One region of the Methylobacterium oryzisoli genome, then DNA from elsewhere that is predicted to be linked to it. Evidence: predicted binding sites of a transcription regulator. Region 1 holds the regulator's gene; each other region holds the start of a gene.
The links. The regulator LexA, encoded in region 1, represses DNA repair genes until DNA is damaged. The targets are predictions, from matches to a motif close to TGTTCNNNNTGTGTTCNG.

Region 1 (3,969 bases):
ATCGGCATCAGCGTTCCTCCGTGCGGGGAAACGCGTCGCGGCGGCTTTCGTCCCCTGGGCCGCTCAGGCGGCGGAAGCGGTCTGGAGTCCGCCCACGGTGGACCGGAAGGCGTTGAGAAGCGCGGTGTCGAGCTTGCCGCCCATCCCTTCCATCACCACCCAGGCGTCGGCCGCGTTCAGCGGGGCGCGGTAAGGGCGGCGCTCGGTCAGGGCCGAGTAGATGTCGCAGATGGTGACGAGGCGGACGAGGTCGGGGATCTCTCCGCCCCGAAGCCCGTCCGGATAGCCGGAGCCGTCGAGCAGTTCGTGGTGATGGCGCACGACGCCGAGGGTCTCGGCGTCGAAGCCCGGCTGGGCCGCGAGGAGGTCCGCGCCGATCGCGGGGTGCGTGCGCATGATCGCGAGTTCGTCCGGCGTCAGGCTGCTCGGCTTGGCCAGGATGGCGCGCGGGATCTTCGCCTTGCCGACGTCGTGCAGCAGGGCCGCCCGGGCGAGGCGGTGCTGGTCGCTGCGGCGGAAGCCGAGGACGCTCGCGAAGACCGCCGCATGACCGGCCACGCTGAGGGAGTGCTGGTAGACCTCGCTCTGGTGCGACCAGATCGTCTCCAGCCACGCCTGGATCCCAGCCTCGGAGATCGCGTCGAGGACGATCTCGGTGCCGGCCTCGACATCCTCGTGGGACAGCGCCCGGCCGGATTCCGCGGCATCGAACAGGCCGGTCACGAGCGCGCAGGCCTCGACGGCTTGAGCGCGGATCTGCACCCGCGGCTCGCGCGCGCGCTCGGCCGCGGACACCTGCACGAGATCGAGAAGGGCGGCGGACAGGGCGGCGCGGGAGGTGAAGGGCGGCAGGATCCGGGAGGCCCCGAGCGCCCGCGCCTTGGCGAGCGTGGCCGGCGTCAGGTCCCGCGCCAGGCACAGGCAGGGTCTCATGCGGGCGCGCAGATGGCTCATCAGGCCGCGCAGGCTCGCCAGGAGGGATGGATCGTCGAGGGCGACGTCGAGCAACACGGCGAGCACGGTGCCGGGCGGTTGGCGCTGCCCGGGTTCGATCACCCGGCAGGGCAGGTGGCAGGTGACGCTGTGGGCGAGCGAGTGGGCTTTCTTGGGATCGTCCGAGACCAGGAGAATGAAGCCGTCGGTCATCGTCGCGTTCCGCAGGCCTTCATCGGCACAGGAGGAGATCTGCCGGCGGGCCCACGGCCCACCGCGATCATCCCGGCACTTTGCCGGATTGATGGTTAAGCTTTCCTCTAGCTTCGGCGATCCCGCGAAGGGCCGTGCTCGCAGGCCGTTGGGACGGACGCAAGGTCAGATACTACGACGCCGTTGTGCCGCTTCTTTGGATTCCTTCGAGCGAGCGCCTGCCCTCGAGGCAGGATGGGTTACGACCCGACGATGTCCCGGAACGCCGAAGGCCCGCGCGGGGAGTCGCGCGGGCCTTCGATGATCGCCACGATGCCTCCGGGCACGATGTCCCGGAGGATGATCCGGAACCAGGCCGTCAGTACTTGCGGATCAGGCTGACGAGCCGGCCCTGGATGCGCACGCGGTCCGGGCCGAGCACGCGGGTCTCGTAGGCCGGGTTGGCGGCCTCGAGGGCGATCGACGAGCCGCGGCGGCGCAGGCGCTTGAGCGTGGCCTCCTCGTCGTCGATCAGCGCCACCACGATGTCGCCGGTATTGGCCGTCTCCTGCCGGCGGATCACCACGAGGTCGCCGTCGAGGATGCCCGCCTCGATCATCGAGTCGCCGCGCACTTCGAGCGCGTAATGCTCGCCGCCGGCCAGGAAGTCGGGCGACATCGCCACGCTGCGGCTCTGGGACTGGATCGCCGAGATCGGCGTACCGGCGGCGATGCGGCCCATCACCGGGATGGCCACCGAGCCCGACCGGTGATCGTCCACCGCCACCCCGGCGGGCATGGCGGGCTTGGCGACCGGCTCCTTGGCGCGCCCGCCCTCGACCACGCTCGGGTTGAAGCGCACCACCTCGGCGGAGGGCGCGCTCACCGTCTCGGGCAGGCGGATCACCTCGATCGCCCGGGCGCGATTCGGCAGCCGGCGCAGGAAGCCCCGCTCCTCCAGCGCCGTGATCAGTCGGTGGATGCCCGACTTGGACTTGAGGTCGAGGGCGTCCTTCATCTCGTCGAAGGACGGGGGGACGCCCGTCTCGCGCATCCGCTGCTGGATGAAGCGGAGCAGGTCCAACTGCTTACGGGTGAGCATGGGTCACTCTCATCGCCTGCGCGGGCACGCTGATCGAAACAAATCGCGAACATGGTAAGCGTTCCTCAAGTGTTCCGCAAGCGGCTTGGCGTCGTGCCGCGGATGAAGCGGCCTCGTCCACACGTCTGCACCGATTCTCGACCTGCGCCGACTCCGCCCTGACGGCCGGCGGGATCGGCCCCGCAACAGCCCGCTACCACCTGCGGCCCCGGCCGCCGGCTACGATCGGGGCGTGCAGACACACCGGCACCGGCCGCAAGTCCAGGAGAAGTCGTTTCCCGATGGCCAAGCCCGTTCATTCCATGATCCGCGTCCGCGACGAGGCCCGCTCGTGCGAGTACTATGCCCGCGCCTTCGGCCTGGAGGTCGCCGACCGCTTCGCGTTCGACACCTTCGCGCTCGTCTACCTGCGCGACCCCGCCTCGCCCTTCGAGCTCGAACTCACGGTCAACTTCGACCGGCAGGAGCCCTACGAGATCGGCAACGGCTACGGCCACCTCGCGGTGGTGGTGGACGATGTCGAGGCCGAGCACGCGCGCTTCGAGCGCGAGGGCCTGCCCGCGACGCCCGTGAAGGACTTCCAGCACCAGGGCCGCACGCTCGCCCGGTTCTTCTTCGCCACCGATCCCGACGGCTACAAGATCGAGGTCATCCAGAAGGGCGGCCGCTTCGGCTGAGCCGTCCCCAGGCAACAGCATGACGACAAGCAAGAACGTCACGAGGAGACGCCCGATGAGAGAAGTCGATCCGCGCCGGCGGGTGAGCCGGCGCAGCTTCCTGCAGAGCGCCGCCGCGGCGGCCCCGGCGGCGGCCATCGCCACGGGCGCCGGCCTGGCGGTGGAGGAGGCCTGGGCGGAGGGCGGCGCCGCCCTGTCGCCCTCCGACCTGAAGACCCTGGTGAAGGTGGCGCGGGACATCTACCCGCACGACTTCCTGGCCGACACCTACTACATCGCCGCCGTGAAGCCGTGGGACGGCAAGGCGGCGGGCGATCCGGCCACGAAGCAGCTCCTCTCCGAGGGCATCCGCCGCCTCGACGAGGATGCGCGCACCCGGCACAAGGTCGCCTATGCGCAGGTCGGCTGGGAGGCCGACCGCGTCGTCCTGCTCCAGGCGATCGAGCACACGCCCTTCTTCAAGGCGCTGCGGGCCGACCTCGTGGTCTCGCTCTACAACCAGCCCGAGCTGTGGCCGAAGTTCGGCTACGAGGGTCCCTCCGCCGACAAGGGCGGCTACATCCAGCGCGGCTTCAACGACATCGACTGGCTGCCGAAGGTCTGAACCAGCCGCCAGACCTGAGTGATCTCACGCGCGGCAGGAGGGCGCGCACGGCGCGGACCCCCGGCGCGACCGGAGGACAGCATGGCCACTTTCGACCTCAACGACGACGGGCTCGTCGTCATCGTGGGCTCGGGCGCGGGCGGGGGCACGCTCGGCACCGAACTGGCGCTCAAGGGGATCAAGACCGTGATCCTGGAGGCGGGCGCCCGTCACAACACGGAGGATTTCGTCAACGACGAGTGGGCGAGCTTCGCGCAGCTCGCTTGGACCGACATGCGCACCACCTCGGGCTCCTGGCGGGTGGCGCGGGACTTCCCCAACCTGCCGGCCTGGATCGTGAAGGCGGTGGGCGGCTCCACCGTGCACTGGGCCGGCGCCTCCTTGCGCTTCGAGGAGCACGAATTCCGCATCCGCGACCATTACGGCGTGATGCCGGGCGCCAACCTCCTCGACTGGCCGAT
Region 2 (3,969 bases), on a different contig from region 1:
GCGGGGCAGGCGCAGGGCGCGGTACCAGTTCAGCATCCCGGTGAGGGCGCCCGGCTCGGCCCAGGCCTCGGCATACCGGGCGAGCGTCGCCTCATCGAAGGTGTCGGGGCGGCTCGATCCGGTGAGCGCCCGGCGCAGCAGGGCGAAGTTCCCGGCCCGCATCAGCGCCTCGGGCAGCCAGGGCAGCTGGAAGACGCCGATATAGCCGCTGCGCAGGGCCTGGCTCGGGGTGCGGCGGGCATAGGCCGCGAAGGCGTCCGGATGGGGCGCGTTGAGGATCGCCGCGCGGGCGATGCGCTCCGGATACTGGGCTGCGGCACGCCATGCGACGAGGCCGCCCCAGTCGTGACCGACCACCTGCACGCTGGTGCGGCCGAACGCGTCCGCGAGGCCGATCACGTCGGCGGCCACCTCATCGAGGTGGTAGGCGGCCAGATCCTCCGGCTTGCTGCTGCGGCCGTAGCCGCGCTGGTCGGGCGCCACCACCCGCAGGCCCGCGGCCGCGAGCGGCCCGATCTGCCGGTGCCAGCCGTACCAGAATTCCGGGAAGCCGTGCAGCAGGAGGACGAGCGGCCCGTCCTCCGGCCCCGCCTCGGCGAGGTGGAACACCTGACCCCGCACGCGGATCGCCCGCGTCCCGATCGTCGGCCCTGTCGTCACGGCGGCTCCTCCTGCCCTCCCGCATCGTCAGGAATGCACGAGATCGGGCCTCGTTTCCGCGGCGGCCGCGCGGATGACCGGGTGCTGCGGCCGGAGCTGTGGCACGGCTACATCACGACGCGCGGAATCACGAATTTCAACTTTAGGGTACTTGATCGGGACGAGCGGTGCCGCCTATCTATTGCAATGCAGCACGGCGATGGCGTCGCCCTGCTGCTGCCCTTTTGGGCGTTTCCTCCCTAGACTTGGGCCACACCTCGCGTGTGGCCTTTTTCTTAGGTGCCGCCGGTCCTGTCAACGGCACGCGAGCGGTTTTGGCGGGTAACGGGTGAGTTCGGCCTGCCCGACCCCATCACCGGCTGGCTTCGGCATCGATATCAGGTCGATCGCACGGCGGACCGCCCGGTGAGCAGGTGGTCGCGCGCCGGTCCTTGCGCTTCAGCGCGAACAAAGATAGAACATGCTCGGATCCTTCCCACTGTGTGTAGCGGGTACAGGCGGCCCGCCGCGCTTGCTGGGACGGACCCGCTCGGCTCACCTTCGCGCGACCCATGACGGTCCGCGGTCGGGGCCGGGCGCGTGAGCCCGAGAGAGATGCACGGCGTGAGGAGAGAGAGATGGCGGGCAGCGTGAACAAGGTGATCTTGGTGGGCAATCTCGGGCGCGATCCCGAGACCCGCCGCCTCGCCTCCGGCGATCCGGTGGTCAACCTGCGGTTGGCAACCTCGGAATCCTGGAAGGACAAGGCGAGCGGCGAGCGCAAGGAGAAGACCGAGTGGCACTCGGTCGTGATCTACAACGAGAATCTCGCCCGCGTGGCCGAGCAGTACCTGCGCAAGGGCTCGAAGGTCTACGTCGAGGGCCAGCTCCAGACGCGCAAGTGGCAGGACCAGTCCGGCCAGGACAAGTACACGACCGAGATCGTGCTGCAGCGCTTCCGCGGCGAGCTGACCATTCTCGACGGGCGCGGCGGCGCCGAGGGCGGGATGCCCGAGATGGGGGCCGACGACATGGGCGGCGGCCAGGTCAGCCGCGGCGGTGATTTCGGCCGCGGCAACGGCGGCCGCTCCGCCGGGGCCGAGCGCCGTCCCGCGCCGGCCGGCGGCGGGCAGAAGCGCTACGACGACCTGGACGACGACATCCCGTTCTAGTCCCCGGGAGCATCCATCACCGTCCGATGATCAAAAGGACCAGGGCCTTGGCTCTGGTCCTTTTTCGTCGATCGTTCACCGGCTGATCGGATCCTCGACGCTGGACCGCCGGACGCTGGAGAGACCGTCTTTCGATCATGGTGGCGGGCTGGGGCCGCAGCGGTTCAGCACCGCGGCCGGCACCCTGTGCCCGGACCCGCCGTGCGACCGCTCCGTGTCGTCGTCGCGGCCGATCCCCGGTTCCGGTCCTCTCGCCGGTCGTCGCGCACGGCTGCCTCCGCCGGAGGGTGCGCCACCATCGACGAGTCACCCGCGTCCCCCGCGCCATCGAGCGACGAGCCGGTGACGCTGCCCGCCCCATGATCACCGGCGTCGGGGGGAGCACCGCGCCGGACCATCCCGGACGCCCCTCGCCTGCGGATGTCACGATACCGTCCGCCGCCTCGTCAGAGCGGGAGCCGGCCTCCACGCCGGCGCGATGTCAACGAGGGACAATCATGAGAATCGTCGTCATCGGCGGGACCGGTCTGATCGGCCGCCAAGTCGTCGCGAACCTGCGCAACCTCGGCCACGAGGCCGTTCCCGCCTCGCCGGCCTCCGGCGTCGACACATTCACCGGCGAGGGACTCGCCGGGGCGCTGCAGGGCGCCGATGCGGTCGTGGACGTCGTGAACTCGCCCTCCTTCGAGGCGGCGGCCGTGCTGGCCTTCTTCGAGACCTCGGGACGCAACCTCCTCCGGGCGGAAGCCGACGCCGGCATTCGTCACCATGTCGCCTTGTCGGTGGTGGGCACGGACAGGCCGTACGCTCCGGCCTACCTGCGGGCCAAGCTGGCGCAGGAGCACCTGATCGCGGCGGCGGGCATCCCCCACACGATCATCCGCGCGACGCAGTTCTTCGAGTTCATGGGCGCCATCGCGGACGAGGGGACCCAGGGCGACATCGTTCGCCTCTCGTCGGCGGCCATGCAGCCGATCGCGTCCCGCGACGTCGCGCAGGCGCTTGCACAAGCGGTGCTGGCCGGGCCGGTGAACGGCATCATCGAGATCGCCGGGCCGGAACGCGCGCCTTTCGCCGAGTTCGTCGGCACCTGGCTCGGTCACCGCGACGATCCCCGCCGCATCGTGGTCGATCCGGCGGCCCCCTATTTCGGCATGCCGATCACGGACGCCACGCTGACGCCCGGACCGGATGCGCGCATCATGCCGACGCGGTTCGATGCGTGGCTGACCGCGTCGTCCGGCAACGGGAGGAGTGCCTGATGCGCGCCTCGTCGACCTGCCTCGCAGGCGCGGCCCTGTTCGGGCTCGCCCTGGCGGCGAACGGCCTGTTCATGCTCGTCGCGCCGACAGCCTGGTACGATACGGTGCCCGGGGTGCCGACCACCGGCCCCTACAACCAGCATTTCCTGCGCGACATCGGCCTCATCTTCGTGCTGCTCGGCGGCGCGATGCTGGCGGGAGTCGTGCGGCGGGCGATGCGGATCGTGCTCTGGGGTGCCGTCGCGGTCTGGCTCGGCGGCCACGCTCTCTTCCACGTCTGGGAGGTGCTGGTGGGGATCTGTGCGCCGTCCGCCCTGGCCCGCGACTTTCCGGCCGTGTCGCTGCCGGCGATCATCGCGGCCGCGCTGGTTCTCTGGGCGGCCCGCGAGAGGGCGCCCGAAGGGGACGCATCCCGACATGCCTTGGCAGGTGCAGCGTGCGAGACTGTTCCGTGATGACGCCACGGAGCACCGATATGCTCTCTGGATCTTCGGGCGCCCCCGTCCCGCACGAGGATGCGCGCCTCGCCGAATTCGAGGCGCAGCGGCCCCGGTTGCTGCGCCTCGGCTACCGCATGCTCGGTTCGGTGAGCGAGGCCGAGGACATCGTTCAGGAGGCATGGCTGCGCTGGTCGGGCGTTCAGGACGGCGTTGCGTCGCCTGCCGCCTACCTCACGCGCATCGTGACGCGGCTGTGCCTCGACCACATGAAATCGGCGCGCGTCCGGCGCGAGACCTATGTGGGCGCTTGGCTTCCCGAGCCGCTGATGGGCGCGATCGAGCCGGACGAGGCGGTCACCGACGACGTGACCATGACGCTGATGCTGGCGCTGGAACGCCTGTCGCCGTTCGAACGGGCAGCCTTCCTCCTGCACGACGTGTTCGGGGTGGCCCTGC
Region 3 (3,969 bases), on a different contig from region 1:
ATTGCCGAGGCCGACGAACAGCCGCATGGCGCGAGGGCTCCGCGAACGGCGAAACGCCCCGGCGCGAGGCCGGGGCGTTCCGGATGAAGGTTGGGAGAGGGCCCTGAGAGCCTCAGCCCTCGTTGTCCTTGGCGGCCTCCTCGGCGGCCTCCGACGCGGATTCGGCCCGGGCGGCCTCGGCCACTGCGGCCTCCTCGGCCTCGACCTCGGCGCCGAGCACCGTCGGCGGCACGATCGTGGCGACCGTCTCGCCCGCGTCGATCGCCAGGGTGGCGCCGGCCGGCAGGGTCAGGTCGGAGACGTGCACGACGTCGCCAATATCTTTGCCGGTGAGGTCGACGTTGATCGCGTCGGGGATCGATTCCGGCGCGACCTCGAGCGGCAGGGTGTGGAGCACGATGTTGAGCGTGCCGTCCTTCTGCTTCAGGCCCGGCGCCGCGTCCTCGTTGATGAAGTGGACCGGCACCGCGACCTCGATCGTCTGGCCGGCGGTCACGCGCAGGAAGTCGACGTGCAGCGGGAAGTCCTTGACCGGGTCGAGCTGGTAGTCGCGCGGGATCGCCCGGACCTTGCGGCCCTCGACCTGGATCTCGAACACGGTCGACAGGAAGCCGCCGCCGTAGATGAGCTGGTTGGTCTGGTTGGCGTCGAGCGAGATCGACTGCGGCGACTGGCCGCCGCCGTAGATGACGGCGGGCACCCGGCCCTGGCGACGAACGGCCCGGGCGGCCCCCTTGCCGACCCGGTCGCGTGCCACGGCCTCAAGCGGCTTCACGGCGCTCATGGCGTGATCCTTCAGGAATGTGGTGGTGTGGCTCAAACGCCGAAGGCCGCCCCGATCGAGAGCGGCCTTGTGAACCGACGTCGCCGCGCCCCGGCCTCCAAGGGTGTCCGGTGGGCGCGGCCGGGCTTATAGCGGCGCCCTCCGTCCCTGGCAAGCCGGGCGCGGGCCGCGCGGCCCCCGGGATCTGTGGCATTCGCGGCGATCCGGCAAGGCACCCGCAACCACGCGCCGCGATGGCGTGACGCCGCACGGGGAATCCTTAAGCAGACCGGCCGGAGCATCCCCCCGTCGCGGACAAATGGAGTGTTGCGATGACCCGCCCGCTGCACTGGGCCTTCGGCGTACTGGCGGGAGCGGTCGCCCTCGGGGGCGGCACGGCCGAGCGCGTGGCGCACCTCTTCGGCCAGACCCCCGCCCCGGCCGCCGCGGCGGTCAATGGATCGGGTGCCGGAACCGCGCTCACCGTCACCCTGCACCAGGACCTCGCCGGCCACTACACGGTGCATCCCCTCGTGGAGGGACGCCGCGTGCGCATGATGGTCGACACGGGCGCCACGCTCTGCGCCTTCACGCAGGACGACGCCGAGCGCGCCGGCATCCGCCTCGACCCGCGGGCCTTCACCAAGCCGATGGGCACCGCGAACGGCGTCGTGCGCGGCGCGCCGGTGCGAATCGCCGAGATGCAGGTCGGCGGCATCACGGTGCGGGACGTCGAGGCCGTGGTGCTGCCGCGGGGCCGGCTCGGGACGAGCCTGCTCGGCATGTCCTTCCTGCGCCGCCTGCGCGGCTTCGAGGTCGAGGCGGGCCGCCTGACCCTGCGGGGCTGATCCGGGGCGCCGCGAGGCGCCCCGCCCGCGATGTGCACACCTGAGACAGGTCATCCGACCCGTCGCGGGTTGACACCGCGCCTGAGCGGAGCTGCTATAAGAACAAATAGGGAACATGAACCGTGCAGCCGCCCGTCGCCCTCTCCGCCTTGCGTCGCGCCGTCATGGCGCTGGAGCCGGGCGTGGCCAAAGCCGCGGCGAGGCCGTTCGCGACCGGGTTGGACGACCTCGACGCGTGGCTCGGGGGCGGCTTGGCCCGCGGCGTCCTGCACGAGGTCCATGCCGGTCACGCGCGCCATCCCGCTGCGGCGACCGGGTTCGGCCTCGGCCTGGCGCTGCGGGCCGCGGGCGGGCGCCCGCTCATCTGGGTCCGCCAGGATCCGGTCGAGGCGCGGGTGGGAGGGCTCTACGGCGACGGACTCGCCGCCTACGGGCTCGATCCGTCCCGCCTCGTCGTCGTGCGGGCGCGGGATCCGACCGGGGCCTTGCGGGCCGTGGACGAGGCCGCGCGCTGCACCGGCCTGGGCGCGGCCCTCGTGGAGATGGGCGGATCCCCGAAGAACCTCGATCTCAAGGCGAGCCGGCGGCTGACGCTCTCCGCGCGCGCCTCGGGGGTGACGCTGGTCATGATCCGGCTCGACGCCAGCGCCTGTCCGAGCGCGGCCACGACCCGCTGGAGCGTCGCGTCCGTGGCCTCGGCGCCCTTCGAGGCGCAGGCGCCCGGCCGTCCCGCCTTCGCGGCGACCCTGCTGCGGCACCGGGCGGGGCGCCATTCCCGCACCTGGCACCTGGAATGGGACCGTGACAGCCTGCGCTTCTCAAGCCCCGTCGCTGCTCCGGCCGCAACCGCGCCGCTACCTCGCACTGTGGTTTCCGTTCCTGCCGTCGGACCGGGTCCGGTCGAGGACGCTGCGGGACGGCGCCGCGCAGGATGAGCCCCTCGTCCTCGTGGCGCAGGATCGGGGCGCCCTGAGGCTCGCAGCCGTCAGCCGGCAGGCGACGACCCTCGGCCTCAGGCCGGGCCAGACCCTCGCCGACGCCCGCGCCCGCATCCCCGACCTCCTGGCCATCGACCAGGACCCGGCAGCGGATGCGGCGCTGCTCGGCCGCATGGCCGAGGCCTGCGACCGCTGGACCCCGCTCGTCGACCTCGATCCGCCGGACGGGCTCGTCCTCGACGTGACCGGCTGCGACCACCTCGTCGGCGGCGAGGCGGCGTTGCGCGTCCAGAGCCTGCGCCGCTTCCGCCAAGCCGGATACGCCGCCTGCGCCACCATCGCGGGCACGCCCGATGCCGCCCGCGCGCTGGCCCGGTTCGGCCGCGCCGGGTCGGTGCCGCCGGGGGGCGAGGCGGAGGCCGTCCGCTCCCTGCCGGTCGCGGCGCTCGGGCTGCCGAAGCGGACGCGCGCGGCCCTCGCGCTGGCCGGCCTGAAGCGCCTCGGCGACCTCGCCGGCCTGCCGAGCCAAGTCCTGGCGGCCCGGTTCGGCGAGGAATTGGGGACGCGGCTGCGGCGGGTGCAGGGCCTGGAGGATCGCCGCATCACGCCGCTGCGGCCGCGCCCCGCCTGCTGGGCGGACGAGGTCTTCGCCGACCCCCTCACCCACCGCCCCGCCCTCGCGGCGGCGCTGCAGCGGCTGGCGGGTCAGGTCGCACAGCAGCTTGAATCCACCGGCGAGGGCGGCCGTGCCTTCGAGGCCAGCTTCTTCCGCAGCGACGGTGCGGTGCGGCGCATCGGCATCCGGACCGGCCGACCCCAGCGCGACCCCGAGGCGATCCTGCGCCTCCTGCGCGAGCGGCTGGACGCCCTCGCCGACCCCCTCGATCCCGGCTTCGGCTTCGACCGCGTCCGGCTCGCCGTGACGCTCGCCGAGCCGCTGGCGCCGCTCCAGCCGCGCCTCGACGGGGAAGCGGACCACGAGGACGCCGTCTCCGACCTCGTCGACCGGCTGGTGGCGCGCTTGGGAGCAGCCCGCGTGCTGCGCTTCGTGGCGGCCGACACGCACGACCCCCTGCGCTCGTCGCGCCTCGTGCCGACGGGGGAGACCGCGCCATCCGCGCCCTGGCCCGTCCCCGAGCCGAGCGAACCCCCGGCGCGGCCGCTGCATCTGTTCGATCCGCCCCAGCCCGTCGAGGCGCTCGCCGAGGTGCCGGACGGGCCGCCCCTGCGCTTCCGCTGGCAGGGTGTCCTGCACACCGTCGTCCATGCCGAGGGGCCCGAGCGCATCGCCCCGGAATGGTGGCGCGAGCCGGCCGCCCCGACGCGGGACTATTACCGGGTCGAGGATGCGCAGGGGGGCCGCTTCTGGCTCTTCCGCGCCGGGCTCTACGAGCGCGAGAGCGGGCGCCCGCGCTGGTAC

Region 2: ssb (single-stranded DNA-binding protein) is a predicted target of LexA. The motif match lies at 1,104-1,121, and genes of this name have one in related genera.
Region 3: ACKUB9_RS24700 (ImuA family protein) is a predicted target of LexA. The motif match lies at 1,710-1,727, and genes of this name have one in related genera.

What each region holds. Positions count from the first base shown of each region.
Region 1 covers NZ_JBKIBX010000009.1:32,777-36,745, forward strand. The annotation lists gene ACKUB9_RS10920 (hypothetical protein) at 1-8, opposite strand, end outside; gene ACKUB9_RS10925 (HD-GYP domain-containing protein) at 64-1,146, opposite strand; gene lexA (transcriptional repressor LexA) at 1,505-2,227, opposite strand; gene ACKUB9_RS10935 (VOC family protein) at 2,509-2,904, shown strand; gene ACKUB9_RS10940 (gluconate 2-dehydrogenase subunit 3 family protein) at 2,960-3,508, shown strand; gene ACKUB9_RS10945 (GMC family oxidoreductase) at 3,590-3,969, shown strand, end outside.
Region 2 covers NZ_JBKIBX010000048.1:36,447-40,415, forward strand. The annotation lists gene ACKUB9_RS29270 (alpha/beta fold hydrolase) at 1-660, opposite strand, end outside; gene ssb (single-stranded DNA-binding protein) at 1,278-1,811, shown strand; gene ACKUB9_RS29280 (SDR family oxidoreductase) at 2,309-3,073, shown strand; gene ACKUB9_RS29285 (hypothetical protein) at 3,073-3,528, shown strand; gene sigJ (RNA polymerase sigma factor SigJ) at 3,528-3,969, shown strand, end outside.
Region 3 covers NZ_JBKIBX010000033.1:10,431-14,399, reverse strand. The annotation lists gene pth (aminoacyl-tRNA hydrolase) at 1-27, opposite strand, end outside; gene ACKUB9_RS24710 (50S ribosomal protein L25/general stress protein Ctc) at 113-784, opposite strand; gene ACKUB9_RS24705 (retropepsin-like aspartic protease family protein) at 1,096-1,611, shown strand; gene ACKUB9_RS24700 (ImuA family protein) at 1,734-2,546, shown strand; gene ACKUB9_RS24695 (Y-family DNA polymerase) at 2,560-3,969, shown strand, end outside.